3 regions of the Massilia sp. CMS3.1 genome follow, and region 2 is predicted to be linked to each of the others. Evidence: predicted binding sites of a transcription regulator. Region 2 holds the regulator's gene; each other region holds the start of a gene.
The links. The regulator HrcA, encoded in region 2, represses chaperone genes, less so after heat shock. The targets are predictions, from matches to a motif close to TTAGCACTCNNNNNNNNNGAGTGCTAA.

Region 1 (9,678 bases), on a different contig from region 2:
ATGCAGAAGAGTTCGTTGAAGCGCTGCTGGGTTAACAGATAAGAATCGCGGCCAATGATCGAATTCCACTCCGTCTCCAAGAAATATTCCCAGGAAGCCAGCGCCCTGCGCGAGGTGTCCCTGAACATCAATAAGGGCGAACTGGTGTATCTCGCCGGTCCCTCCGGCGCCGGCAAGTCGACGCTCATGAAAATGATCGCCGCCATCGAGCGTCCCAGCAGCGGGCGCGTGATCGTGTTCGGCCAGGACATCGGTCAGCTGAAAAAGCCCGGCATCCCTTTCCTGCGGCGCAAATTAGGGCTTATTTTTCAGCAGCAGCGCCTGCTGAACGACCGGAGCATCCTGGCCAACACGATGCTGCCGCTGCTGGTCTCGGGCGCGCCGAAAGCGGGCGCCGAACAGCGCGCACGCGCCGCGCTCGATAAAGTCGGCTTGCTGGACAGAGCCAAGGCGCATCCGCTGGAACTGTCCGGCGGCGAGCAGCAGCGCGTGGCGATCGCGCGCGCGATCGTCAACCGGCCGCAGATCATCCTGGCCGACGAGCCGACGGCCAACCTCGACCGCGTGGCGGCCGACAAGGTGCTCGACGCCTTGCGCGCCTTCCACTCGGTGGGCGTGACCTGCCTGATTTCGACCCATGACGAGGAAGTGCTGGACGGCGCGGCGCGCGTGATCCGGCTCGAACACGGCCAGCTGGTCCCGCATGAGCGCGCCTCTACTGGCCGTGTTGGAGGTGCGGCATGAGCCCGTGGTTGCGCGAACACCGCTTCGCATTCGCCTCGGCGCTCTCCACCGTGCGCAAGGCGCCCGGTACCTTCCTGTTCAATGTGCTGGTCGTCGCCGTTGCGCTGGCGCTGCCGTTTGCCGGCATCACCCTGCTCGACAACGTGCGTCCGATGTCCGAGCAGCTCGCGGTCGATCCGGAAGTGAGCCTGTTCGTCAAGCCGAACGCCACGCGCGAGGATGCGCAGTCGCTCGAACCCCAGTTGCGCCAGATCCTGCAAGGCAGCCAGGCCCGCATTGAGTTCGTGCCGCGCGAGAAGGCGCTCGAAGACCTGAAGGAGCGCAGCGGCCTGTCCGAGGCGCTCGATACGCTGGGCGACAATCCACTGCCCGACAGCTATGTGATGAGGCTGGCCGGCTTTTCCAGTGCCCTGAACGCCGCGCACCTCGACGCCCTCGTCGAACAGATGAGCGCCCTGCCTCAGGTCGACACGGTGCAGATCGACTCGGCCTGGGTCAAGCGCCTGGCCGCCCTGCTCGCCATCTTGCGCCTGGCGCTGCTGCTGCTGGCCATCACGCTCGGCGTGGTCGTGATCGCCGTCGTATTCAACACGATCCGCCTGCAGGTACTGACCCAGCGCGAGGAAATCGGCGTCTCCAAGTTAGTGGGCGCTACCGATAACTTCATCCACCGACCGTTCTATTACACCGGCGCCCTGCTCGGCCTGTGCGCCGGCGCGGTGGCCCTGGGTGCGGTGATGCTGGCCTTGAATCCTTTGAACGGCGCGATTGCCGAGTTCGCGCGGCTGTATGCGTCGGAATTCCAGCTGGCGCCGCTGGGCGCGCTGGAAGTGGGCGGCTTGCTGGCCATTAGCGCCGGGCTGGGGCTGACCGGTGCACTGTTGTCGGTACAAAGGCACTTGGCGCGCATGCGCTGAGCGCTTCCTGACGCAACAGGACGGGTGGTATGGCTGAGGCTGTATCGCCCGTTTTTTTGCGGCCGTCTATTCCATATCGTGACTCTGCGCAATTCTTCACGCCCCCGCGTGTAGGCATGCACGCCGCTACCACGCCAGACAGTGGCGCACCTGCCTCCGACCTGCCTGCTCCGTGCGGCAACTAACAGAAAACGGGCATCCCGACCCCGTAATCTGGGCCTTGACCGCCATCGCAAGCCGAAGCACGTTTGAGCTATCTCAACAGTTGTGCTTGATTCTGCTCTAAAGTAAATCAGCTATTTTTTAGATTCCTGAGGGAAATACTTTAATGAAACTTAAACGCCCCGCCGTTTCTGGCGGGTCGCTGGCAGTCTCCTATGGAGAGTGCTAATATATGTGCTCAAGCGAAGGTAAACAAGGTCTGACACGCATCAAGCACGACGTCGTGCAGTCAGCCTCCGGGATGTCCCGGTGGACTTGACGATGCCGCAAAGATTAATTTAGAGGAAAAGATATGACGTCCGCACAATCCGCATTGGTTCCGACCAGCAATCGTGCCCTGAACCTCGGTTTCACCGGGCAGCTCGGCAATATTGACGCGTATATTTCCGCCGTCAACCGCCTGCCGATGCTGACCCACGAGGAAGAGGTCTCGCTGGCAAAGCGGCTGCGCGACGCGAACGATCTCGACGCCGCGCAGAATCTGGTGCTGTCGCACCTGCGCCTGGTGGTGTCGATTGCGCGTGGCTATCTCGGCTACGGCCTGCCGCACGCCGACCTGATCCAGGAAGGCAATATCGGTTTGATGAAGGCAGTGAAGCGTTTCGACCCGGACCAGGGCGTGCGCCTGGTGTCGTACGCGATGCACTGGATCAAAGCCGAGATGCACGAATACATCCTGAAGAACTGGCGCCTGGTGAAGGTCGCCACGACCAAGGCCCAGCGCAAGCTGTTCTTCAACCTGCGCAGCAACAAAGTGGGCCTGGACGCGATGACCCCGACCCAGGTCGACGCCCTGGCGAAGCTGCTCGACGTCAAGCGCGAAGAAGTGATCGAGATGGAAACCCGCCTCTCGGGCCGCGACATTGCCCTCGAAGCGCCGACTGACGACGAAGACGACAAGTTCTCGCCGATCGCCTACCTGTCGTCGGATATGCAGGAGCCGACCAAGGTGCTGGAAGCCGAGCAGGTCACGCGCCTGCAGTCCGAAGGCATCGAAACGGCGCTGGGTAAACTCGACCCGCGTTCGCGCCGCATCGTCGAAGCACGCTGGCTGGCGAACGACGACGGCTCCGGTGCGACGCTGCACACGCTGGCCGAAGAGTTCGGCGTGTCGGCCGAGCGCATCCGCCAGATCGAGTCGGCGGCCTTGAAGAAGATGAAAGGTGCGCTGGCGGCGTTCGTGTAACGCGCCCGCATCAGGCAAGACATGGCGGCCCCGCGAGGGCCGCTTTTTTTGTTCCTGGGTGGCTACCAGCGCAAGTGGTAGCGCTGCTTGTCGCGTCCCTGACGAATGCAGCGCCTGCAGCGATTCTAAAAAGACTCCAGGCGATTCCAGTTTGGGGTCTGACGCGAGGCGGATGCCAGCACTTCATTGAGCCTCTCAAGCGAAGCGGGCTTGAGCAAGTGGTCGTTGAAGCCAGCGGCGTGCGTCCGCGCCCGATCCTCTTGTGCCCCCCAGCCGGTTAAAGCGACCAGCCTGACGTTTGCAAGCCCGGGAAGCGCGCGCAGGCCACGCGCGACCTGATACCCATCCATGCGCGGCATGCCCAGGTCGAGAAATGCCAGATCTGGTGCGAAGGAGGCGGCGATACGCATGGCCTCTTGGCCGTCATAGGCCACACGCACCTCATGTCCTTTTTCGCGTAACAGGAAGGACAAGGTATCAGCGGCATCGACATTGTCGTCGGCTACCAGTACCGACAGCTTCGACCGGTCGGCTGGCGCAGCGATGCCAGGCTCTTCGAGCAGGCCAGGTGCGTCCATGTCGTTTCCCGGCGCCTGCGGCAGGCAAATGGTGAAGGTGCTACCGTGCCCGGGTCCTGCACTGGATGCCGTTACGCTTCCGCCGTGCAGGGTGACCAAATGGCGAACCAGCGACAGGCCGATACCCAGGCCACCCTTCGATATGACGATGCTGTTCGGCGCCTGGGAGAACATATCGAATACGCGAGCAAGATCCGGTTTGGCGATCCCGATTCCGGTATCGGCGACGACGATGACGACGGTGTCGCCGCTGGTGCGGGCGGAAATGCTGATCCGGCCGTGCTTGAGCGTATATTTGCTCGCATTCGACAGGAGATTGCTGAGCACCTGGCTCAGGCGCACCGTATCGACGTTGATCCACAGCGGTTCGTCCGGCACATCGAGCGCGAGCTGGTGCCCCCCGGCTTGTACCAACGGAAGGCTGGTTTCCACTGCGCTCGCGATGACGGACTGCAAATCGACGCGCTTGATCTGTAAGTCCATCTTGCCGTTCGAGATGCGTGCGACCTCCATCAAATCGTCGATGAGATGGACCATCTGGTCGACCTGGCGCTCCATTGTCCCGCGTACCCGTTCGAGCATCGCCGGCTTGTCGCCGGCCAGGCGCAGCAGTTCGAGCGCATTGCGAATCGGCGCGAGCGGATTACGCAACTCATGTGCCAGGGTGGCGAGGAATTCGGACTTGCGCCGGTCGGCTTCACGCAGCGCTTCCATCGAACGCACACGCTCGATGTGGGCCCAACACCGGTCGACGACGGCCTCGACAAGGGCGACGTCGTCAGCCGTCCAGGCACGCGGCTGCTGCTGGTGCACCGCCATCATGGCCACAAGCCGGCCCTGCTTGACCAGGGGGCAGCAGATGATTGCCTTGATACCGATTTGGTTGAACATGTCGGCCCCGTCTTGCGCGTTCAGTTCGCTGTCAACGTCATGGACCAGAAACGTGCGGCCAAGGCGCATGTCGGACCTCGCGCGCGAGCCGAACAGGTCGAGCGAATACTCGCCGACGGTGCTGATTGCCCCGTCGACCCGCCAATCGTGGCGGATCGTGAAACGGTCATTGTCCGGCTCCAGATCTGCGTAGGCGACGCGCGTCACGCTCAGGTACTCGCCGAGCAGACGCGTGCTGTGCTCCATGATGGCTTTTGGCTCGTCGGCAAGACGGGTCGCTTCGCCGATTGCGTCCAGAAGGCGCAGGCGATCCTGCTGCGAACGGATCTTCCCCGTTGTTTCAGTGCAGATGCAGAGCACTCCCGCGATCTCACCGGCTTCCGCACGAATCGGACTGGTCGAAAAGCTCGCGAACACTTGCTCCGCAAACCCATTGCGCGTCAATGTGAACTCCTGGTCTTCGAACCAGAACGTTTTCCCTTCCAACGTTGCCGCGAGCATAGGACCCACCAGCTCCCATACTTCCGGCCAGATTTGGTCGAACGGTTTGCCCAGCACCTGTCGCGCATCCGCAGCCTTGGCGCCAAGGATCTCGCGATAGCCGTCGTTGTAGAGGAGTAGCAGGTCAGGACCCCACGCGATATACATGGGGTGACGCGCATTGAGCAAGATGCTCACTGCAGTGCGCAGCGATTGCGGCCAAGCGTCCAGTGCGCCCAGCGGCGTGGAAGCCCAATCGAAGCTGCGGAATACCGCACCCATGTCGCCGCCGCCGGAAACGAAGCCCAGGCCCGGGATATGGCTGCTGACGCGTGTTAGATCTTGCATTGTAGAGAAAGACAGCTGGACTGCCTAATTTGTAAATAACAGGACGATAGCATTTTGCCTGCTCCGCTGTAGATTCTTGTGTCACTGCCGGCAAAGTAAGTGCGCAATACAATATCTGTGACAAGAATTCCCACGGCATGTGACAATTGGTTCGGAATGAGCAAGCATGCTACCGGGCGCCGGGAAAGTACAACCAAAGATGAGCAAGAGATCAAGTAAGACAGTTCTCGTCGTTGATGACAACGCTGACGCTGCCGATATGACTGCACAACTGTTGCAGATGTATGGACTCGATGTGCAAGTTGCATATGGCGGACCCGAAGGCTTGGCTGCTGCTCGCGCCAATCATCCGTATGTGATATTCCTCGACATTGGCATGCCAGTGATGGATGGATACCAAGTAGCTCAGGCCATTCGCGCGGATCAAACGCTGCGAGGCGTGAAGCTTGTCGCGTTGACCGCGTGGGGTGACGAAATGTCGCGTAAGAAAGTCCATGCCGCTGGCTTCGACGTTCACCTCACAAAGCCAGCCAATATAGTAGAACTGGTCGAAACAGCACAGGGTAAACCTTAGGTTTGGTCCGTTCGTAAATTCGAGACTCGCGGCTGGCCTTGGTCCGCCCCTGGCTGATAACGATCCTTCGTCGAGCTCGGTCTACGGCGCATATTGCTTTATCGGAAAGTATCGGTAACAGGCACTTTAAGTCAGCACATCGGCCCAGATCCCCTGCGCCCATGCATCGGCATCGCCCCCTTCTTGTATTGATGGATGGTCCGACAGAAAACTGCCGCCGTCAGCTTCCATGCTCTTTTTAGCCGGATCATAGCGGTAGAGCGTCGATATGCGCATCGCCTGCTTGTCGTCGATAAAGCTGTAGCAGGTGTTCGCAAAAGCGGGTAGCGGGTCGGGCGCCTGTCCCAGCATCAGGTCCACGACCGCGCGCGCGCATATCTTTGCCTGCGCATTGGCCATGTGGGCCGATTTGGGCAAGCCGGAATCGATCGCATCGCCAATCACATGCACACGCGGCAGGACTTTTGACGCGTAACTGACGAAGTCGACCTCGCACCAGCGCCGCTCGACATTGGCCAGGCCGCAATCCTGGGCAATCCGGCCCGCCCGCTGGGGCGGAATGATGTTCAGCACATGGGATTTGACCGTATCGAACGGGGTCTTGACGGTCTTCGATGCCACCTCGACCCCCTGCAACTCGCTGCCCGGTACGTACTCGATCATGCCCGGATACAGATCGCGCCACGCCCGCTCAAACAGGGCGCGTTTCGAGGTAATGACGGGGTTGGCATCGAGCACCATGACTTTGGACCGCGGTTTGTGCATCTTCAGGTAAAACGCGGCAAGGCACGCGCGCTCATAGGGCGCGGGCGGGCAACGATAAGGCTGCGCTGGAATAGCGATCGTGAAGACGCCGCCATTCGGCATCGCCATGAGTTGCCGCTGCAGATTGCGCGTTTGCGGCCCTGCTTTCCACGCATGGGGAATCTGCTGCTGCGCGCCGGCGAGCATGGGAAAGTCATCGTAGATGAAGTCGATGCCGGGGGCGACAATCAGCCGGTCGTACGCCAGTTTTTGCCCTGCCATCACGATCTGCGACTTGCCCGCATCAATCGCCGTTACGCTGCCGCGCATGAATTTCACGCCATGGTGTTGCCGCAGCAAATCGTAGCCAAAAGTGAGTTGCGCGAGCGTTTTTTGGCCGCCCAGCACGCGGTTGCTGACCGGGCAAGAAACAAAGTCAGCGTGTTGGTCGACCAGGATGACGTCGATGCGCCCGCCGCTGAGCATGCGCACATACTTGGCCGCCGTCGCGCCGCCATAGCCCGCGCCGACGACGACGAGACGCCCCAGGGGTTTGCCGAATGCCGCGGCCCCCGATGACCAGGCCGATCCGGCCAGCGCCAACTGAATAAACTCCCGTCTGCGCATCCTCACTCCCATTCCAGAGCCGGATAAATCACGTTGACATTGCGCCGGTTGACGACATCGAAGAGTTGCCAACGCGCTCGTTCAGAGGCGGCCGCCGTTGCCATCGTCGCGGTCATGTCGGTGCCCTGCCGAATGCTGGTGCGCACGTCGTGCAACAAGGTCGCCAGGTAGGCGCCCTGCCTGTCCAGCGCCCGGTTTTTATCGCGGGTAAGGGGTCCGTGTCCGGGGATGGTCGTGACAGCTTTTATTTTTTTTAGTGCCTCCATGGCCGAGAACCAGCCCTTGACATCGCCATCGATGGACGGCGTGCGCTCGATGAACAGCAAATCGCCCGTCCACAATGTGCCGCTGCTGACGTCGAACAGGGTCAGGTCATTGTTCGTATGCGCCTTCGGCCAGGCGGTCAATTCCAGCTGTCGATTTCCCAGATCCAGGCTCAAGCGATGTTGGACTGTTTCAGTTGGAGGAATCAGCGTACTTTTCTCAGCCGCGCCGCCCAATTGTTTTTTCACATTGCGCAGGTAAGCGTCGCCGCGCGACGCCATCGCCTGAGGCAGCATGGCATGGCCGATGAATCGCGGCGGCGCGCCGGCCCCCGCAGGACCGGCGTCGATAAAGGCGGCGTTGCCGAATACGTGGTCGGGATGCCCATGCGTATTGATCACATAGCGAATGGGCAGTCCGGTGATCTTGCGCAGCGCTTCTTTCAAGGCCATGCCGACTGCATACGAGCCGCCCGTATCGATCACCGCGACCGCGTCGGTGCCGATCACAAAGCCGATGTTGGCAATATCGCCGTCGTAACCGTCTTCGAAATCCTTGTGCTGCCCGATGTGCACATACACGCCCGGCGCGACTTGCTCGACCTGCAGTGGCGCTGCGCTAACGTGCGCGGCAGCGGCGGCTGCCAGCAGCCAGGCCACGTGGAGCAGCCGCCCCATCTAGCCCTCGACATTCAGCGATTGGCGGAAAGTGGCGCCTGCATTGTCGCGGATGACGACTTGCAGGGCACCGGGCCCGTCGGCGACGAAGCCGAATTGAATGGAGGGATCTTCGCTGATGCCGATGAACGTGTCGGCCGTCATGACCGGTTTGCCGTTATAGGTAATGTCGATCTTGTTGATGAACCAAGCCGGCCGGTATCCATTCGTGGACAGGTCGCGCTGCAAACCGGTGTACATCGGGTGCTTGATCAACAGCCTGGCCTTGTTGACGTCTCCACGTTTGAATGGCCCGTCCAGCGCGATTTTCATTTTTCCTGCCGCCGCCATCGCCGCCGCATTGTCGCCGAGGCTGGTACCACCGCAACCGCCGGATGCTTTCACGGTAATGGCATTCACATACAAGCGGCCATCGTTCGATTCGGCGACGACGTGCACCGGCGACTCCGATTCAAAGCGGATTCTGGTGGAAATTTCGGCCTTTCCGCTCTGCGGATGAAAGTGAAACACCGCCGTCAAGGGCACCGGATTGGCATCGACGAACAGGGTGACCGATTTGATGTACCGTTGTGCAGTCATCGGATGATCGATGCTGAAAGCGAAAGGAACCTGGTCGCCGCTGGACGCGCGCGCAGGCGCTGTCAGGCGGATAAAAGGCGCGGCTTCCAGTTGCTTGCCGGGGAAGTGAGACTGTTGGAATGCGGCCCAGGCCGCATCCGGCGCCTGGGCGGAGGTTCGCAGCGGGCAGGCTGAGAAAGCCAGTATCGCCAGGCTGGAGAAAACATACGAAGGCCGCGCACCTTGCAGAGGATTCTTCATCACATCAACCTTTATCCATGTGGCCTCACCGTCAAGATGACTATAACGCATGAAATAAAAGCTTCGGCACCTGTACCAATAAAAAAAACGGCGGTCCCTGTGAAGACCGCCGTCAAGCTACCTGTCGTGCCGATGCGGGCCTGCGCCCGCTTGTGAATCAATAGATCGCCGTGCCCGATGCGTCCTTCAGCTGCGCTTTCCAGGCGCCCTGCACCAGCTTGACGACCGATGCCGGCATTGGCACGTAGTCCAGCTCGGCTGCGGCGGCGGTGCCGTTCTTGTAGGCGTAGTCGAAGAATTTCACGACTTCCTTGCCCTTGGCGGCGTCAGCCTGTGCGCGGTGCATCAGGATGTAGGACACGCCCGTGATCGGCCAGCTGTTCTTGCCGGCGGCGTCAGTCAGGATCACGGCGAAGCCCGGGGTCTTGGTCCACTCGGCGCTGGCGGCGGCAGCCTTGAAGTTTTCGTCGTCAGGCTGCAGGAACTGGCCATCCTTGTTCTTCAGCTGGGTGTGCGACAGCTTGTTGCGCTTGGCATAGGCCCACTCGACATAGCCGATCGAACCCTTGATGCGCTGCACGTTGGCGGCCACGCCTTCGTTGCCCTT
Region 2 (9,678 bases):
ACGCCGAAATCGACACTTATCTCGCCGGCGAAAAAGCCGCCGCGGCCGAGAAGGTCGAGATGGACATCGCCCAGATCCTGGTCGGCATCCCGGTCAACGCCACGCCCGAGCAGATCGCCGCCCGCCGCGCCCGCGCCGACGAAGTCATGCGCCAGCTGCGCACCGGCGCCGATTTCGCCAAGATTGCCGCCACCTATTCCGACGCGCCCGACGCGCTCAAGGGCGGCGCCATCGGCTGGCGCGATCCGGACCGCCTGCCGCCGCTGATCGGCGACCAGCTGCGCAAACTCAGCCCGGGCCAGGTCACGCCGGTCATCAAGAGCAGTACCGGCTTCTACATCATCAAGATGGTCGACAAGCGCAGCCTGGCGCAGGAGCAGACCGCCGCGCAGGCAGCATTGGTCCAGCAGACCCGCGTACGCCAGATCCTGATGAAGGCCACGCCGGCGATGCCGGCAGCGCAAGTGAAGGCCAAGCTGGCCGAGATCAGGGCAAAAATCGAGAGCAAGGCCGCGAGTTTCGAGGACATGGCACGCCAGAACGGCCAGGATGGTACGGCCGTCAAGGGCGGCGACCTGGGCTGGATCATCCCGGAAGACGTGGTGCCGGAATTTGCCAGCGCGATGGATGCGTTGAAACCGGGCCAGCTGTCCGACATCGTCGAGTCGCCCTTCGGTTTCCACCTGATCGAAGTCCTCGAGCGCAAGACCGAAGACCAGAGCAAGGAGAAAGAACGCCTGCGCGCACGCCAGGTGATCCGCGAGCGCAAACTCGGCGAAGCCTTCGAGGACTGGGCGCGCGAAGTGCGCGACCGCGCCTACGTCGAGTACCGCGAGGAGGCGTAACACCGTGGCCGCGCCGCAGACAGTGCGCCCGACGCTGGCGCTCACCGTCGGCGAGCCGGCCGGCATCGGGCCCGAAATCTCGATCCGCGCAGCCTGGGCGCTGCGCGAACAGGCCAACTGCGTGCTGGTCGGCGACGCCGCCTTCCTGGCCCTCACCGCCAGCCTGATCGACCCGAACATCCGCCTGGCGGCGCTGTCGATCCAGGCGCTGAGAAATAGCGGCCTGCCGCATTTTGGCCCGGAGCGCATCGCTGTGATCGACGTGCCGCTCGCCGCCCACGTCGTGCCGGGCAAACTGGACAAGGAAAACGGCCGCGCCGTGCTTGCCACGCTCGACCTCGCGCTCGAGGGTATCCGAGCCGGCTGGTTCGACGCCATCGTCACCGCGCCCCTGCAAAAGAGCACGATCAACGAGGCCGGCATCGCTTTTTCCGGACACACCGAATACCTGGCCGAAAAGACCGGCACGCCCAAGGTCGTCATGATGCTTGCCGGCCAGCCCGCGGCCGGCCAGTCCTACCTGCGGGTCGCGCTGGCCACCACCCATTTACCCTTGAAAGACGTGCCGGCCGCGATCACGCAGGACGGACTGGGGCAGGTGCTCGATATCCTGCAGGCCGACCTGCGCGGCAAATTCGGCATCGCGTCGCCGCGCATCCTGGTCACCGGCCTGAACCCGCATGCCGGCGAAAACGGCTACCTGGGGCGCGAGGAAATCGAGGTCATCGCGCCCGCCCTGGCGGCAGCGCAGGCGCGCGGCATCGACGCACGCGGGCCGTATCCGGCCGATACGCTGTTCCAGCCGAAATACCTGAAGGACGCGGACTGCGTGCTCGCCATGTACCACGACCAGGGCCTGCCGGTCCTCAAGCACGCTACTTTTGGGCGCGGCATCAACGTCACGCTCGGCTTGCCCCTGATCCGGACGTCGGTCGACCACGGTACCGCGCTCGACTTGGCGGAGCAGGGCCTGGGGCTGGCCGACTGCGGCAGCATGGAAGAGGCGATCCGCGCCGCCATGGGCATGGTGATGGCCAGTCAAGCCGGCCGCGCCAACTAAATTCAACGAAAGCACGCATGAAACACGTAGCACGCAAGCGCTTCGGCCAGAACTTCCTGACCGACAAGCTGGTTTTGAACAGCATCATCGACGCGATCGACCCGCAATGCGGCGAAGCGATGGTCGAGATCGGACCGGGCCTGGCGGCGATGACCGCGCTGCTGCTCAAGCAACTCGACCACATGCACGTGGTCGAACTCGACCGCGACCTGGTGGCGCGCCTGGAAAAAGCCTACCCGCGCGAAAAGCTCACGATCCACTCGGGCGACGCCCTGAAATTCGATTACGCGTCCATCCCGGTGCCGGAAGGGCAGAAGCTGCGCATTGTCGGCAACCTGCCGTACAACATCTCGAGCCCGCTGCTGTTCCACCTGGCCGATTTTGCGCACCTGGTCGAGGACCAGCATTTCATGCTGCAAAAGGAAGTGGTTGAGCGCATGGTGGCCGAGCCCGGCACCAAGGCCTATGGCCGCCTGTCGGTGATGCTGCAATGGCGCTACGACATGTCGCTGATGTTCATCGTGCCGCCGACCGCCTTCGATCCGCCGCCCCAGGTCGAGTCGGCCATCGTACGCATGGTGCCGACCCGGAATAAACTCGCCGTCGACGGCTTGACCCTGTCGGCCGTGGTGCAAAAGGCGTTCTCGCAGCGGCGCAAGGTCATTCGCAATTGCGTGGCCGGCATGTTTACCGAAGCCCAGCTGCTGGAAGCGGGCATCGATCCGGGCGTGCGGCCTGAAAACGTCAGCCTGGAGCAGTACGTCGCGTTGTCGAACATCCTCAAGCCCCTGTAAGCCGGCGGCGTCCCGGCGCCAGCCACCACGAACGCGGCCCCAGCGCCGCGTCCTGCCTTCCCCGCCTCATCCGTGCCGCAGCGCACAAACCCCTCATATCCCCGCTTTGCGCGCTTCATCCTGCGCTTTATGCAGTCCGTCGCAGTCCGATGGAAAGAGAGAAGGGCGCTTGCTAAAGTCCTCCCATCGAAAGCCGCAACGGCATGTCACTTCACCACAGGGAGTCTGAAATGAACGTCCTCAAACACATGGAATCGTTGTTCCTGGTCGCCGCCCTCGTCGTCGGCGTCAGCACCTACGCCAGCGCCGAGAGCTACAAGGCGCAAGTACGCGCCGATGCGATGGTCTCGGTCGGCAGCGAGAAAATGGCAGTGGTGAAGGTGGTCGGCAAGCGCCTCCCCGCCGCCACTAAATTCGGCTGAGCGCCCAACAAAATCCCCATGGCGGCGTTGCATCGTCTCGCCGTACAAAGGGTACTGTCTTCGGCGATGCGCCTTGCCCTGGAGCTTTTGTTAGGCGCTCTAGTTCCCCCGAAAATGCAGGCAAAAAAAAGCCCGCCGTTGCGGGCGGGCTAAATCCAATTCTTTTCTGAGGAGAGTTGGAGGAGACAGGTGCAATTATGGTGCACTACAACATATACGTCTAATTTTCTTTCGAAATGATCGACATAGGCGTTGTGAATGTCTGCTCCCGTTCGCTCAGGTGGGGTTCGTGGTGCAGGTAATGCTGATGGATGTGATGTTCTCGTCGCCCATCTCGCCGGCGCCATTGGCAACCCTGCAAGTCTGGCCAGTTGGCTGATCCAGGACCGTCACGCCGTAGGTCTGCTTGTAAGTCACGGCCGTAGGGAAGGTGAAGCTGGTCGGATAGGCGCCGGTTGTTGCATCCTTGACCACCGGAAGCTTGCTGCCGCCGTTATTCAAAGTCAGGCCGTCCGCCGCCAGGCCGGTGATCGTGCCGCCGATCGTGTGGCTGGCCAGGGTGCAGATGAATACCGCATTGATGACGGACAGGCGTCCTGCCGTATCAGCCGTGACGTTGCCCGCCGCGGTCGAGGGCCCGCAGATCTGGTGCGGCGGCTGCTGATAGATCGTTGCGCCACCCGCGTCCGTGCCGATCGGCTTCATGGTGATGTTGTAGGTTTCGCCGTATTTCAACTGATTCGGGAATGAATAGCTCGTCGATGATGCAATTTTGCCGTTGGCATCCGTTTGCGGCTGGATGGCGACTTCCATGCCATTCGTGACCAGGACCAGGGGGCCGAACTGCAGGTTGACGACCGTTCCGCCAATCGTATAGTCCGAGGAGCCGGCGCCGCAGGCCGAGAGACCGGCTGCCAGGGTCAGCGCGCACAGCGCCAGGATCGATTTCTTCAAATTAGCCTCCACAGAATTATTGGGTGCAACGCACGACGACGTTACCGATGTCGGCTTCCCGCATGTTGCCGGTACCGTTCTCGACCGCGCAGTTACGGCCTGCCGGCTGGCGCAGGATGGTAACGCCGTAAGCCAGGTCTTCCGTCACCGGGGCCATGTTGAAGGTTTGCGGATCGGCACCGGTCGGCGCGATCGTCTGGCGGTCGCTGCCATTCACCAGCTCCAGGCCGGTAGCGCTGCCGAGGCCGATGATGTTGCCACTGAGCTTATGCGTGCGGATGTTGCAGAACACCTGGACGGTGGTGATATTGAAGACCGCCTTGCCCGAGCCGCCGCTGACGACGCAGTTGCCGATGCCGTCGACATTCGGCGGCACGCTCTTGACCTTGACGTTATAACCGGCATCGGTTTCGACGCGGGTCGCGAAGAAGAAGGAGGTGCTGTTCGGCTCGACAGCGAGGTCGTCGCCGTCGTTGTTCGTCAACACCAGGCCGGCCTTGGTCACACCGGACACATTGCCGCCGATGAAGACATCACCGTCGCCGCCGCCGCAGGCGGACAGGCTGAGCGCGCATGCCAGCGCGAGGCCGGCACGCAGGGGGGAACGAATCATAATTTCTCCAAAAAATGGGAAGGGGCAAGGCGCGCAAATGAGAGGCGCCGGGCCGCATGGTAGAAGTTTGCCCATCATTTTAGAGCATTTGACAAGGCCCGGGCTCATTAGGCTTTGTATCACGGTGTAACGAAGCGCAGGGCGGGCGCTCCTGCAGCCGCGGCCCGTTTGCATTTCGCCGCTGGCCTCGCTATGCTGGACCCACCGATACGACCGCCGCCGATGAAACCTTCCCACCGCCGTCCCTGGCCCAGAGCCATCCTGTTCGACCTCGACGATACGCTGTGGCCGATCGCGCCGGTTATCGTGCAGGCCGAGCAGACCCTGTTCGCGTGGCTTGCCGACAACGCGCCGCGCGTGGCCGAACGGTTTACCATCGACAGCCTGCGCCAGGCGCGTCTCGAGCTGCTGGCGCGGCGTCCCGAATTCCAGCTCGACCTGGGCGCGCTGCGCCGCGCCGGCTTGACCGCCGCGTTCGAGCAGGCCGGCGAGGATGTCGGCAAGGTCGCCCTGGCGATGACTGAATTCTTTGCCGCGCGCAACGCCGTGATTCCCTACGACGATGTGCTGCCCGGCCTGCTGCGCTTGAAGGGGCGCGTGCTGGTCGGCTCGGTAACGAACGGCAACGCCGACCTGCAGACGATCGGCCTGGCCCACCATTTTCATGCCTCGGTGGCGGCGCCCAGTTTCGGCCGCGCGAAACCGGATGCGGCGATTTTCCACGCCGCCTGCGCCGCGCTGGGCGTGGCGCCATTCGAGGCGGTGTATGTCGGCGACGACTTGCTGCTCGACGTGCAGGGCGCCCAGCGCGCCGGCTTGCGCGCGGTCTGGATGAATCGCACCGCCAGCCGGCGCCACCTGGAAGAGGGCGTGCAACCGGATGCGATTGTGGCGAACTTCGATGGATTGCTGGACTGGCTCAAGCGCGAACACGTCTGAGCCCACAGGGTAGGGCTGAAGGTGCATAATAGGTGCGCAACCATTCTGCGCGCGACCACTCCCCATGCAACTTGAAACCCGAGCCCAAACCCTGCTGAAAGCCCTCGTCGAGCGTTATATTGCCGACGGCCAGCCGGTCGGGTCGCGCGCGCTCTCGAAAATTTCCGGCCTCGACCTGTCTCCGGCCACGATCCGCAACATCATGGCCGACCTCGAGGAGATGGGCTATGTCGCCAGTCCCCACACCTCGGCCGGACGGGTGCCGACGCCGCGCGGCTACCGCCTGTTCGTCGACACCTTGCTGACGGTGCAGCACCTGGACGGCCAGCACGGTGTCGACGCCGGGCGCATGCACCTGCCGGCCCAGCAGCCGCAAAAACTCATCGCCAACGCGGCGCAAATGCTGTCGTCGCTGACGCAATTCGCCGGCGTCGTGCAAAGCCCGCGCCGCGAGTCGGTATTCCAGCAAATCGAATTCCTGCGCCTGTCCGAAAAGCGCATCCTGCTCGTCATCGTCGACCCGCGCGGCGACGTGCAGAACCGCCTGCTGCTCACCGAGGTCGATTACACGCCGTCCCAGCTGGTACACTCGGCCAACTACCTGAACCAGAACTTCGCCGGTCTCACGTTCGATGAAGTGCGCAGGCGCCTGACGGGCGAATTGCGCCAGCTGCAAGAGGACATCGGTGGCCTGATGCAAACGGCCGTGCAAGCCGGCAGCGAGGCGATGGCCGAAGGCAGCGAAGAGATGGTCATTTCGGGCGAGCGCAATTTGCTGTCGGTGTCGGACCTGTCGTCGAACATGAGTTCGCTGCGCCAGATGTTCGAGATGTTCGAGCAAAAAACCGGTCTCATGCAACTGCTCGACATGTCGAGCAAGGCCGGCGGCGTGCAGATTTTTATCGGCGGCGAATCGAAGCTGGTGCCCATGGACGAGATGAGCGTGGTCACCGCGCCCTACGAGGTGAACGGCAAGATCGTCGGCACCCTGGGGGTCATCGGCCCGACGCGCATGGCGTATGAGCGCGTGATTCCGATTGTCGATATCACGGCCAAGTTGTTGTCGAATGCGTTGAGTCATTCATAGGGCACTATACGTAAGGTAGCAACAAAAAACGGCGCCATCGGCGCCGTCTTTCATTGCGGGTGCAACCCGGGATCACCGGCCGCCGCGATGCGGACACGCCGGCTTGATGCAATGTCCGTAGATCGCCAATGCGTGCTCGGCGATTTTGAAGCCGCGTTCGGCGGCGATCTTGTTCTGGCGCGATTCGATTTCTTCGTCGAAGAATTCCTCGACATGGCCGCAATCGAGGCAGACCAGGTGGTCGTGGTGCGAACCGGCGTTCAGTTCGTAGATCGCCTTGCCGGTTTCAAAGTGGTTGCGGTTCAAGAGGCCCGCCTGCTCGAACTGGGTCAGCACCCGGTAGACGGTCGCCAGGCCGACGTCCATGTTCTCGGCCAGCAGGATTTTGTAGACGTCTTCCGCCGTCAGGTGGCGCACTTCGCTGTTCTGGAAAATTTCGAGGATCTTCAGGCGCGGCAAGGTCGCCTTCAGGCCGCTCGCCTTCAGGTCGGTGGGACTGTTACTCATGTTTGTTACTCGTAGATGGGCGGAGTGCTTTATGATATAGCGTTTTGGAAGCTCCCGCTTAAACGTTTTGAGGTTACTTATGCGTCTCTTTGATGCCGTTGTTCATCGCTCCAAGACCCGCGCTGCGCTTGCCGCCGGCCTTGCCTGCACGCTCGTACTGTCCGGCTGCGCGTCGTGGCGCAACCAGACTCAACCGGCCGCACCGGTGAATACGTCCGAAGCCGCCTTGGCATCCGATGCCGGCAAGTCGGCGTCGCTGGCCAATGCCGGTGCGCAAACGACGCAAGGCACGAAGCTGCAGAAATTCCTGTGGATCTTCTCGCCTTACCGCCCGGACATCCAGCAAGGCAACTTCGTCTCGCAAGAAATGCTGACCCAGCTGAAAGTGGGGCAAACCCGCGAACAGGTGCGCTTCCTGCTCGGCACGCCGCTGTTGACGGACATGTTCCACGCCGACCGCTGGGACTTCCCGTTCTATCTCGCGCGCGGCAATGGCGAGCTGACCACCAGCCGCGTTACCATCTTCTTCAAGGATGACGTGGTCGAACGTTTCGAAGGCGGCAACCTGCCGACCGAGCGCGAGTACATCGCCCGCATCGCCGGCCCGGCGAAGAACGTTGTCAAGGAGGCGAAAAAAGCCGAGGCAGCAACCGCTGCCCGTCCGGTCGATCCCTCGACGGCCGCCACGCCCGCCACTTCCTCGAACACCCCATAAAACCGTCATGACGCCACTGAAAATCGCGGTCGCCGGCGCCAGCGGGCGCATGGGCCGCATGCTGATCGAGGCAATCGCCGCCGCACCCGATGCCGTGCTCGCCGGCGCCCTCGACGTCGCGGGTTCCCCGTTCATCGGCCATGACGCCGGTGCTTTCTCGGGCCAGCCCACCGGTGTGACGATCGAATCCGATCTCGCGCATGCACTGGCCAATGCCGACTGCCTGATCGATTTCACGCGCCCGGAAGGGACCTTGCAGCACCTGGCGTACTGCGCCGATCACGGCGTCAAAATCGTGATCGGCACCACCGGTTTTGACGACGCCGGCAAGGCGGTCATTGCTGCCGCTGCCGAAAAAATCGCCGTGGTGTTCGCGCCGAACATGAGCGTGGGCGTGAACGTGACGCTCAAACTGCTGGAAATGGCCGCGAAAAGCTTCGCCGAAGGCTATGACATCGAGATCATCGAGGCGCACCACCGCCACAAGGTCGACGCGCCCTCCGGCACCGCCCTCAAAATGGGCGAAGTCATCGCCGATGCGCTGGGTCGCGACCTGAAGGAGTGCGCGGTGTACGGGCGCGAAGGCGTCACCGGCGAACGCGATCCCTCGACCATCGGCTTTGCCACCGTGCGCGGTGGCGACATCGTCGGCGACCATACGGTACTCTTTGCCGGCACGGGCGAACGCATCGAAATCACGCATAAATCGAGCAGCCGCGTGACGTACGCGCACGGCGCCCTGCGCGGCGCGCGCTTCATCGCCGACCAGGCGAATGGCCTGTACGACATGCAGGACGTACTGTCCCTGAAAGGATGATGCAATGGCAGTGGCAGAACTGAACGGCGCGGCAATCGTCAACGAGGCGACTTTTCTCGCCGAGAGCCGCAGCGCTTTCGGCTTTCATACGGTGTCGGGCGACACCATCGACGCCTGGGTCGATTGCCTGAGCTACCTGCGCGACGAAGAGAACATGACCAAGTTCCGGCTGCAGCCGAACGAGGTGCTGGAAATCGTCATCACCGACAGCGCCGCCCTGCGCGCCCGCTTGCCGGACCTGATCGACGAGATCGTGTTTTGCGTCGGCGGCATCAACGAGCGTTACGAAGACTACGGCGAGAAGCCGGCCCTGGAACTGGTGCTGCGTTAAACGAACAGGCTGGGGTCTGACATTCGGACACTACCTCGACCATAAAGGTGCGCTTGTGTCCGCGCGGATCATGGCGGCCAGTCAGCGCACAGCAGCAGCCCCACCACCCCATGCGTTCCCAAGGTGATGAGCACTGCATCGACCTGGCCATGACCGCAGACGATCTTCTTTCCATCTCGCGTTATGTGATGCCGGCCTTGCCGCTACGTCCCGCGCGACTCGGCTTCCTGTTCGGTACGCGCCACGGCGTCGACGAATTCTGCCGTGCGACGCACGCACTCTGGCAGCGCGGCATGTTCGAGCGGCTGCTGGTCTCCGGGGGCGCCACGGCAGGGCAGTCACGCCCGGAAGCAGACGTCATCGCCGAGCGGCTCATTGAACTCGGCATGCCGCCCTCCATCCTGATCCTCGAGCTTGAAGCCACCAACACCGGCGAAAACGTCATCCTCGGCCGCCGTCAAGTGGCGCAAAGCATGGACCTGGCCGAGGTCGACAGCGTGCTCGCGATCGGCAAGGTCTGCGCCATGCGGCGCTACCTGATGACACTGGCCCGGCACTGGCCCGGCATTACCGTATCGGCCTGCGCCGTCAACT
Region 3 (9,678 bases), on a different contig from region 2:
TCCATACCGCCCATGCCGCCCATACCACCCATGCCGCCCATGCCGCCGGATGGCTTGTCTTCAGCCAGTTCCGAGACCATGCAGTCGGTGGTCAGCATCAGGCCGGCGATCGACGCTGCATTCTGCAGGGCCGAACGGGTGACCTTGGCTGGGTCCAGCACGCCCATTTCGACCATGTCGCCGTAGGTGCCGTTGGCAGCGTTGTAGCCGTAGTTGCCGGTGCCGGCCAGAACGGCTGCGACGACGACCGATGGCTCTTCGCCAGCGTTCTGGACGATCATGCGCAGCGGCTCTTCCATTGCGCGCAGGACGATCTTGATACCGGCTTCCTGGTCAGGATTGTCGCCCTTGACGGTGATCGAAGCACGGGCACGCAGCAGAGCGACGCCGCCGCCTGGCACGATGCCTTCTTCAACCGCGGCGCGGGTGGCGTGCAGTGCGTCTTCGACGCGTGCTTTCTTTTCCTTCATCTCGACTTCGGTGGCAGCGCCAACCTTGATCACGGCAACGCCGCCGGCCAGCTTGGCCACGCGCTCTTGCAGTTTTTCGCGGTCGTAGTCCGAGGTCGCTTCTTCGATCTGGACGCGCACCATCTTGACGCGCGCTTCGATGTTTTCAGCAGCGCCGGCGCCGTCGATGATGATGGTGTTTTCCTTGCCGACTTCGATACGCTTGGCCTGGCCGAGTTCTGCCAGCGTGACCTTTTCCAGGGTCAGGCCGACTTCTTCAGCGATGACCTGGCCGCCGGTCAGGACAGCGATGTCTTCCAGCATGGCCTTGCGACGGTCGCCAAAGCCTGGTGCCTTGACAGCAACGGTCTTCAGGATGCCGCGGATGTTGTTGACGACCAGGGTCGCCAGCGCTTCGCCGTCGATGTCTTCAGCAACGATGACCAGCGGACGGCCGGCTTTCGCGACTTGTTCCAGTACCGGCAGCAGGTCACGGATGTTCGAGATCTTCTTGTCGCACAGCAGGACGAATGGATTCTCGTGGATAGCGACTTGCTTGTCCGGGTTGTTGATGAAGTACGGCGACAGGTAGCCGCGGTCGAACTGCATGCCTTCGACGATGTCGAGTTCGTCGTTCAGCGACTTGCCGTCTTCGACGGTGATGACGCCTTCCTTGCCGACTTTTTCCATCGCTTCAGCGATACGCTCGCCGATCGAGTAGTCCGAGTTGGCGGAAATGGCGCCGACCTGGGCGATTTCCTTGGTGGTGGTGCATGGACGGGCGATCTTCGCCAGCTCTTCGACGGTGGCAGCAACTGCCTTGTCGATGCCGCGCTTGAGGTCCATCGGGTTCATGCCGGCGGCAACGAACTTCATGCCTTCGCGCACGATGGCTTGTGCCAGCACGGTCGCGGTGGTGGTGCCGTCGCCGGCGTTGTCGCTGGTCTTCGACGCAACTTCCTTGACCATCTGCGCGCCCATGTTCATGAGCTTGTCTTTGAGTTCGATCTCTTTCGCGACCGACACGCCGTCCTTGGTGACGGTTGGCGAACCGAACGAACGGTCCAGCACAACGTTGCGGCCTTTAGGGCCCAGGGTCACTTTGACTGCGTTGGCGAGGATGTTCACGCCTTCGACCATCTTGGCGCGCGCTGCGTCGCCGAAAATTACTTCTTTAGCTGCCATGTTGTTTGCTCCGATTTATTCGAGGATTTTTGAAGGAGAATTACTTGACCAGCACGGCCATGATGTCTTCTTCACGCATCACCAGCAGTTCCTGGCCATCGACCTTGACGGTCTGGCCCGAGTACTTGCCGAACAACACGCGGTCGCCGACCTGGACTTCCAGGGCGCGCAGCGTGCCGTTGTCCTGGACCTTGCCGTTGCCGACAGCCAGGATCTCGCCCTGGTCCGGCTTTTCAGCGGCTGCATCAGGGATGATCAGGCCGGAGGCGGTTTTGGTTTCCTGGTCGAGACGCTTGACGATGACGCGATCGTGCAGTGGGCGAAGATTCATGCAGAACTCCTTATTCAGTGGTGTGGACTAGCTATTTGCTTCGAGTGCCGCACCGTACATACGTTGCGGCTTGAAAGGGTTGTTAGCACTCTCAACTAACGAGTGCTAATTATAGGGACGATATAGGGGTATTTCAAGCGGCTAAGTTGCAAAATAAATTGCATTGGCTTGATCGGGATCAACATATGCAGGCAGGATGCGTTACCTGACTGCCTGGTCAGGAGCCCCGCACGCCCTATGACACGCCGTCCTGCCAAACACGCTATCCTGTTGACTGTCAAACCTGATCCCACCTATAGTTACGAATGATTTCCGAATTCCAAGACTTATCCGACAAAATCGAGCGGCTCGCCGAGCTCGTTGGGTCGCTGCGCAGCGAGAATGCGCAGCTGCGCCAAACTAACCTGCTGCTGAACGAAGTGAACATGGCGCTCGTCGAGCGCATTGTCGAGGTCCAGCACAGGGTCGAAGCCGTGATCGAGCAATTGCCCGCGCCCGAACCCGAAGAAGAGAAAGACGCTGAACCCATCGATACCGAGGCTACCCAATGATTTACCTGGATGTGACGATCATGGGCCAGCCTTACCGCCTGGCCTGCAAGGAAGGCGAGCAGGCGACGCTGCGCGACGCCGTGCGCTACCTCGACGGCAAGATGAGCGCGCTGCGCGACTCGGGCAAGGTGAAGGGCAATGACCGCATCGCCGTGATGGCCGCGCTCAGCGTGGCGGCCGAATTCCTGTCGGTCAAGTCGCCGCAAGGTCCGCTGTCGGACATGTCCATGCTCGAGGTCAAGCAAAAACTCGAAGCGATGCACAGCGTCCTCGACCAGACCCTGGCACCGCAAGAAAATCTGTCTTGAACGGCCAAATTCGTTTGACATGACGGTTCAAGGGAGTAAACTCCGTTTCACCCTGCGGTGTTCGAGATTGCCATATATTCCTTGAACCATTTACACGCATAGGTTGCGGGATAGTGTTTGATGGGCGTGAGCGTCGCTAGTTCGACGAACCCGAAATTGAACTGACTGTGACCACCTTGAGCCATTAGGTTCGGGATGCCGGCAAAAAACGGCACAGGCGGGGCACTATTCCAGAAAGCGGTTGCGGGCATGTGCACGCAGCCGTTTTTTTATGCGCGCACTGTTTTGTGACCGCGTGTTTTTGTTTGCAGGAGTGTCCGCTTGATACGCTACTGGTTGATGAAATCCGAGCCCGATGAAGTCAGTTTCGACGACGTTCTGGCGGCTCCAGGGCAGACAGTTGCTTGGTTCGGCGTGCGCAACTATCAGGCCCGCAATTTTCTGCGCGACGGGATGCAGGTCGGCGACGGCATTCTGTTTTATCACTCCAGTTGCGCCGTTCCCGGTGTCGCGGGAATCGCAGAAGTCGTGAGCGGTCCTTATCCGGACGCCACCCAATTCGACAGCGCCGGTAAATACTTCGACCCGAAAGCGACGCACGCGCAACCGCGCTGGATATCGGTCGACGTGCGGGCAAAAGAGAAGGGGCGCTATTTGCCGCTGTCCGACATGCGTGCGATTCCCGCATTGGAAGACATGGTCTTGCTGCAGAAAGGCAGCCGCTTGTCGATTTCGCCGGTGACGAGCGGACAGTGGAACACCATCCTCGCCTTCATGCGTGCCAAGGACTGATTCAGCATTCAAGCGCACAACATGCTGGCAACGCCGTGGCGCTGGCCGCGGCCGTGCTGCGCTGCGTCGGCGCTGGTGCAACTGCCGCGCGCGGCTGAGAGGCGCCCATGTGCGCCATGCTGATGGGACTGAAGGAAATTGCCCCACGCGACGTGGCTTCGACAATCGGCGGCCCATGGTCTAGTATGCCTGTCTCATCCTTTTGATAGACAAGGCGTGCCGATGGCTACCCCGTTCCAAGTTTCTCCCACGCTGCCTGCCGATGTGCAGGCCGGGCCTGGCCTCAGAGGGGAGGGCGGATGGACCCGTCCATGATCCTGGCCCTGCTGGCAATGGGCGCCTTTGGCGGCTTTGCCGCCGGCCTGCTCGGCATCGGCGGCGGCATGATCATGGTGCCCTTTATTACCATGGTGCTGACAGCGCGTGACGTTCCCGAAGCGCTGGTCGTGCACATGGCGATTGCCACCTCGCTGGCGACCATCATGTTCACCTCGCTGTCCTCGGTGCGCGCGCACCACAAGCATGGGGCGGTGGTCTGGCGCATCGTCAAGTTGCTGTCGCCGGGCATCGTGGTCGGCTCGATGATCGGGCCCTGGATCGGCAAGCAGATGAATGCGTCGACGCTGGCCTGGTTCTTCGGCGCCTTCGTCGCCTTCTCGGCCACGCAAATGCTGGTCAACAAGAAGCCCGCCGCTGCGCGCGACTTGCCCGGCACGGCCGGCATGTTCGGCGCCGGCGGGCTGATCGGCGTGCTGGCGGGACTGGTGGGGGCGGGCGGCGGTTTCATCTCCGTGCCCTTCATGACCTGGTGTGGCGTGCGCATCCACAATGCCGTCGCCACCAGCGCCGCGCTCGGCTTTCCGATCGCGCTGGCGGGCACGGTGGCGAATATATTCTATGGCTGGGGCGAGCCGGGACTGCCTGAATATTCGCTCGGCTACATCTATGTGCCGGCGCTGGCGATCATCGTTGCGGCCAGCATGACGATGGCGCCGCTGGGGGCGCGCACCGCGCACCGGATGCCGGTGCGGCAGTTGCAGAAGGTGTTCGCGGTGATTCTTTACACGCTGGCCGCTTACATGTTCTGGAAAGCGTTCCAGTAAACGCTTACGCCCGGACCGCCTGCTTGCCGTCGCGCGAATATGCCCAGCCCAGCATGATCAGCGCCGCCACGATCATCGGCAGCGACAGCACTTGCCCTGAGGTGATCGGCATGCCGGCGATCGTCGTCTCCCAGTCCGGCACCCGGAAGTATTCGGTGAAGAAGCGCGCGCAGCCATATAGCAGGGTGAACATCGCGCCGACCGCAAGGCGTGGACGCGCACGGCGCGCGTACGGCCACAGGATCAGGAACACGACGATGCCGTCGATGATCATCTGGTACAGCGGCGACGGATGGCGCGGACCGTCGACACCGGGCCAGATCATTGCCCACGGCAGGCTCGGGTCGGCGATGCGGCCCGGCAGTTCGTGGTTGATGAAATTGCCCAGGCGCCCGGCGGCGTAGCCGAGCGGCACCATCGGGGCGATGAAATCATACACGTCGAGCACATTGCGTTTCGACTTGCGTGCCCACAAGGCCATCGCGATCAGTACGCCGATGAACCCGCCGTGGAAGGACATGCCGCCTTTCCACACCTGGAAGATCTCGAGCGGATTGGCGAAGAAATGCGCCGGCTGGTAAAACAGGACTTCGCCGAGGCGCCCGCCGACCACCACACCCAGCATGCCGTAGAACAGCATGTCGTCCAGGTCTTCGTTCTTCCAGCCCTGCGCGGCGATGTGCGGCTGCTTGATGCGCACGCGGCCCAGCAGCAGGAACAGGCCGAACGCGACCACGTACATCAGGCCATACCAGTGAATGTCCACCGGGCCGATCGACAAGGCGACCGGGTCCGGATTCGGGTGTACCAGCATTATATTTTCCTTAATAATTCCAAAAAGCCCCGCAGCACGGGCGAGACATTGTCGCGGCGCCAGGCCAGGCCCAGTTCGACGAGCGAAACAGGGCCGGCAAGGGCACGGTATTCTACGCCGGGGCGCATCAGGTTCGACACGGATTGTGGCACAAGTGCCAAGCCCATGCCTGCGGAGACGAGGCTGACGATGGTCTGCATCTGGATCGCTTCCTGGCCGATCTCGGGAGATAGCCCCGCCTCATGGAAGCAACTGAGGATGGCGTCATACAAGCTCGGCGCACTCTTGCGCGGAAAAATGATCAGGGGCAGCTGGCGCAGCGTTGTCAGGTCAATCGGCTTTCCGCCGTCCGGGAGTACGCCGCTTGGTGCGCACAGTACCAGCGGCTCTTCCAGCATTTTCACGTAGTCGAGCTGGGTCAGCGCTTTTTCCGACAGCGGCGGAATGATGAGGCCGGCGTCGATGCGCTCATGCAGCAAGTCGTCGACTTGCACGTCGCTGGTCGCCTCCTGCAGCACGAGCTGAACGTTCGGATAGGCCGCGCTGTAGTCGCGCAGCAGGGACGGCAGCACGCTGTAGTCGGCCGGCGTGACGAACGACAGCGCCAGGCGCCCCGATTCGCCGGCGGCGGCGCGGCGCACCAGTTCCGGCAGGGCGCCAGCGCCCTCCAGCAGGCGCCGTGCTTCCGGCAGCAGGGCGGCGCCCGCGCTTGTGAGCGCAACTTGTCGCCGATTGCGCAGGAACAGCGGCGCGCCAAGGGTCTGTTCGAGCGCGGCGATGGTCTGCGAGAGGGGTGGCTGGGTCATGTGCAGGCGCTCGGCGGCGCGGCCGAAGTGGAGCTCTTCGGCGACGGTGACGAAATAACGCAGCTGGCGCAGTTCAAGGTTCATCGATATGCATTTCTATGAGTTTTGGTGCCTCTGATATGTTTTTCGACTCACAGGCACGCAAATCTTATATTTGACGCCTGGAGTAGTGCAAGGCATTCTTACAAAACTGTCATCAAGGAGTTCATCATGGCCGACCAGCCGCGCTACAACCGCCGATCCCGCAACGTTACCGAAGGCGTCGCCCGCAGCCCGAACCGTTCGATGTATTACGCGATGGGCTATGAAAAGGACGATTTCACCAAGCCGATGATCGGCATCGCCAACGGCCACTCGACCATTACACCCTGCAATTCCGGCCTGCAAAAACTGGCCGACATCGCGATTTCGACGGTGAAAGCGAGCGGCGCCAACCCGCAGGTGTTCGGCACGCCGACCATTTCGGACGGCATGTCGATGGGCACCGAAGGCATGAAGTTCTCGCTGATCTCGCGCGAGGTGATTGCCGACTGTATCGAAACCTGCGTCAACGGCCAGTGGATGGATGGCGTCGTCGTCATCGGCGGCTGCGACAAGAACATGCCGGGCGGGATGATCGCGCTGGCGCGCGCCAACGTGCCGGGCATTTATGTCTACGGCGGCACGATCAAGCCGGGTAACTGGAAGGGGAAAGATCTCACCATCGTCTCCGCCTTCGAGGCGGTCGGCGAATTCACGGCCGGGCGCATGAGCCAGGAAGATTTCGACGGCATCGAGAGGAACGCCTGCCCCTCGTCCGGTTCCTGCGGCGGCATGTACACGGCCAACACCATGTCGTCCTCCTTCGAGGCGCTCGGCATGTCGCTGATGTACTCGTCGACGATGGCCAATCCGGACGACGAAAAAGTCGGCTCGTGCGCCGAATCGGCGCGCGTGCTGGTGGAAGCCGTGAAGCGCGACCTGAAGCCGCGCGACATCATCACCCGGAGATCGATCGAAAATGCGGTGTCGCTGATCATGGCCACCGGCGGCTCGACGAATGCCGTGCTGCATTACCTGGCGATCGCCCACGCGGCCGAAGTCGAATGGACGCTGGACGACTTCGAGCGCATCCGCCTGCTAGTGCCGGTCATCTGCAACCTGAAGCCCTCGGGCCAGTATGTCGCGACCGACCTGCACAAGGCGGGCGGCGTGCCGCAAGTGATGAAACTGCTGCTGGACGCCGGCCTGCTGCATGGCGACTGCATCACGATTACCGGACGTACGCTGGCCGAAGAACTGGCCGACGTGCCTTCAACGCCACCAAGCGGGCAGGACGTGATTCGTCCGCTGGACAAAGCGCTGTATGCGCAGGGCCACCTGGCGGTCCTGAAGGGCAATCTGTCGCCGGAAGGCTGCGTGGCCAAGATCACGGGCCTGAAGAATCCGGCCATCACTGGCCCGGCGCGCGTGTTCGAGGACGAGTATTCAGCGATGGACGCGATCATGGCCAAGCGCATCAACCCCGGTGACGTGCTGGTGCTGCGTTACCTGGGCCCGAAGGGCGGACCGGGCATGCCGGAAATGCTGGCGCCGACCGCCGCGCTGATCGGCCAGGGATTGGGCGAGTCGGTCGGCCTGATCACGGATGGCCGCTTCTCGGGCGGCACCTGGGGCATGGTGGTCGGCCACGTGTCGCCGGAGGCCTTCGAGGGCGGCACGATCGCGCTGGTGAACGAGGGAGACTCGGTGACGATCGATGCGAATACGCTCCTGATCCAGCTGAACGTGCCGGACGAGGAAATCGCCCGCCGCCGTGCGGCCTGGACGCGGCCCGCGCCGCGCTATACGCGCGGGGTACTGGCGAAGTTCGCGGCGCTGACCTCGAGCGCGAGCAAGGGCGCGGTGACGGGATAAGCCGAGGTTCGATGGCCGCCACGCCAGGCGGCGGCCATCGTGTCATTTCCGCTTGTCGAACGAATTCTTGACCCGTGCACGGCGCCGCTTTTCGTCTTCGTCATGCGCCTTCTTCTTGTCCCAGCCGAGCATTTTTTCGACATACTCGAACCAGATGAAGGCAAACACCATCAGCGCGACGATCCACCACCAGGACAGCCCGGCGAACTTCCAGACTTCAAAAAAGCGCAGCACCAGCAGCGCGGCTATCAACAGGATCAAGGGCATGGTCGTTCTCCAGAATCCGGCCATCTTACAAAGAATTTAGTGCTCTGTGGAAAAATACAGCGTGAGCGTGGAAACGGTGCAACCTCGACACGTAAGGAAAGTTACAGAGTGTGACCGTCAGGGATTACTGGGCGCAAACGCGGTAGAATGATTGCATTACTTCTGGAGAATTAGATGAAACGGTCCCTGATCTTGTGCGCTGTGTTGTCGGTGCTGGCATCCTCGAGCGCGTTCGCGCAAGCCGACCTGGCGAAAGCCAAGAATTGCATGGCTTGCCACGCCGCCGCGACAAAGCTGGTCGGTCCTGCCTACAAGGACGTGGCCGCCAAATACGCTGGTCAAAAAGGCGCCGAAGACAAGCTGGTCGCCAAAGTCCTGAAGGGCGGCTCGGGCGCCTGGGGTCCGGTCCCGATGCCGGCCAACCCGCAGGTGAGCGAAGCGGAAGCGCGCAGCCTGGTGAAATGGGTGCTGGCAACCAAGTAATCGCCGGTCCCTGGCCTGTCGCTAGGCAGGCACATGAAAAAGCGCGCCGGCATGTGCCAGGCGCGCTTTTTATTTGCCACAGCAGCCGGGCTTGGTGCCCGGCTGTCCCGATCAGCGGATCACATCCATCTTGCTGCGCTTGCCGCCCTTGAAGGTGTACAGGGTCAGCGCGCCATTGTTGATGTCGCCGGACGCATCGAACGCGATCGCGCCGGTCACGCCCTTGTAATTGATTTTCTTGAGTTCAGGCAGGTACTTTGCCGGCTCGGCCGATTTGGCCGCCTGCATCGCCGCTGCCATCACCATCACCGCGTCGTACACGTAGGGCGCGTACAGCTGCACCTCGACGCCGGTTTTTTGCTTGAAGCGGGCGCGGAAGTCGGCGATGGTTTTTTCCTGCTCGGCACCGGTCACGCCGCCGGCTTCGGCGCAGATGACCTTGCCTTCGCCGACGGCGTCGCCCGCCAGGCGGCCGAGCGCCTCGGTGCAGATGCCGTCGCCGCCCATGAAGCGCGCCTCGATGCCGAGCGCCTTCATTTGCTTGAGCATCGGGCCGCCGACCGAATCCATGCCGCCGAAGAAGACCAGGTCCGGCTTCTTCGCGCGGATCGAGGTCAGGATCGCGGTGTAGTCGGTTGCCGTCGCGCTGGTAAATTCCTTGCCCACGATGCGCACGCCCGGACCCTTGGCGCC

Region 1: rpoH (RNA polymerase sigma factor RpoH) is a predicted target of HrcA. The motif match lies at 2,026-2,052, and genes of this name have one in related genera.
Region 3: groES (co-chaperone GroES) is a predicted target of HrcA. The motif match lies at 2,048-2,074, and genes of this name have one in related genera.

The regions. Positions count from the first base shown of each region.
Region 1 is NZ_JBIMES010000004.1:380,932-390,609, forward strand. It holds gene ftsY (signal recognition particle-docking protein FtsY) at 1-35, shown strand, start outside; gene ACHAC9_RS09430 (cell division ATP-binding protein FtsE) at 55-744, shown strand; gene ftsX (permease-like cell division protein FtsX) at 741-1,661, shown strand; gene rpoH (RNA polymerase sigma factor RpoH) at 2,176-3,069, shown strand; gene ACHAC9_RS09445 (ATP-binding protein) at 3,195-5,300, opposite strand; gene ACHAC9_RS09450 (response regulator) at 5,533-5,940, shown strand; gene ACHAC9_RS09455 (FCSD flavin-binding domain-containing protein) at 6,067-7,311, opposite strand; gene ACHAC9_RS09460 (quinoprotein relay system zinc metallohydrolase 2) at 7,314-8,252, opposite strand; gene ACHAC9_RS09465 (quinoprotein dehydrogenase-associated SoxYZ-like carrier) at 8,253-9,122, opposite strand; gene pstS (phosphate ABC transporter substrate-binding protein PstS) at 9,229-9,678, opposite strand, start outside.
Region 2 is NZ_JBIMES010000015.1:66,780-76,457, forward strand. It holds gene ACHAC9_RS20450 (peptidylprolyl isomerase) at 1-845, shown strand, start outside; gene pdxA (4-hydroxythreonine-4-phosphate dehydrogenase PdxA) at 850-1,905, shown strand; gene rsmA (16S rRNA (adenine(1518)-N(6)/adenine(1519)-N(6))-dimethyltransferase RsmA) at 1,923-2,699, shown strand; gene ACHAC9_RS20465 (hypothetical protein) at 2,930-3,121, shown strand; gene ACHAC9_RS20470 (hypothetical protein) at 3,398-4,075, opposite strand; gene ACHAC9_RS20475 (hypothetical protein) at 4,092-4,688, opposite strand; gene ACHAC9_RS20480 (HAD family hydrolase) at 4,911-5,627, shown strand; gene hrcA (heat-inducible transcriptional repressor HrcA) at 5,692-6,714, shown strand; gene fur (ferric iron uptake transcriptional regulator) at 6,787-7,221, opposite strand; gene ACHAC9_RS20495 (outer membrane protein assembly factor BamE) at 7,301-7,936, shown strand; gene dapB (4-hydroxy-tetrahydrodipicolinate reductase) at 7,944-8,753, shown strand; gene ACHAC9_RS20505 (barstar family protein) at 8,758-9,084, shown strand; gene ACHAC9_RS20510 (YdcF family protein) at 9,195-9,678, shown strand, end outside.
Region 3 is NZ_JBIMES010000005.1:349,404-359,081, reverse strand. It holds gene groL (chaperonin GroEL) at 1-1,634, opposite strand, end outside; gene groES (co-chaperone GroES) at 1,675-1,965, opposite strand; gene ACHAC9_RS11190 (hypothetical protein) at 2,271-2,516, shown strand; gene ACHAC9_RS11185 (cell division protein ZapA) at 2,513-2,824, shown strand; RNA gene ssrS (6S RNA) at 2,871-3,052, shown strand; gene ACHAC9_RS11175 (EVE domain-containing protein) at 3,149-3,616, shown strand; gene ACHAC9_RS11170 (sulfite exporter TauE/SafE family protein) at 3,916-4,719, shown strand; gene lgt (prolipoprotein diacylglyceryl transferase) at 4,724-5,533, opposite strand; gene ACHAC9_RS11160 (LysR family transcriptional regulator) at 5,533-6,423, opposite strand; gene ilvD (dihydroxy-acid dehydratase) at 6,550-8,235, shown strand; gene ACHAC9_RS11150 (TIGR04438 family Trp-rich protein) at 8,278-8,502, opposite strand; gene ACHAC9_RS11145 (c-type cytochrome) at 8,677-8,985, shown strand; gene ACHAC9_RS11140 (branched-chain amino acid ABC transporter substrate-binding protein) at 9,097-9,678, opposite strand, start outside.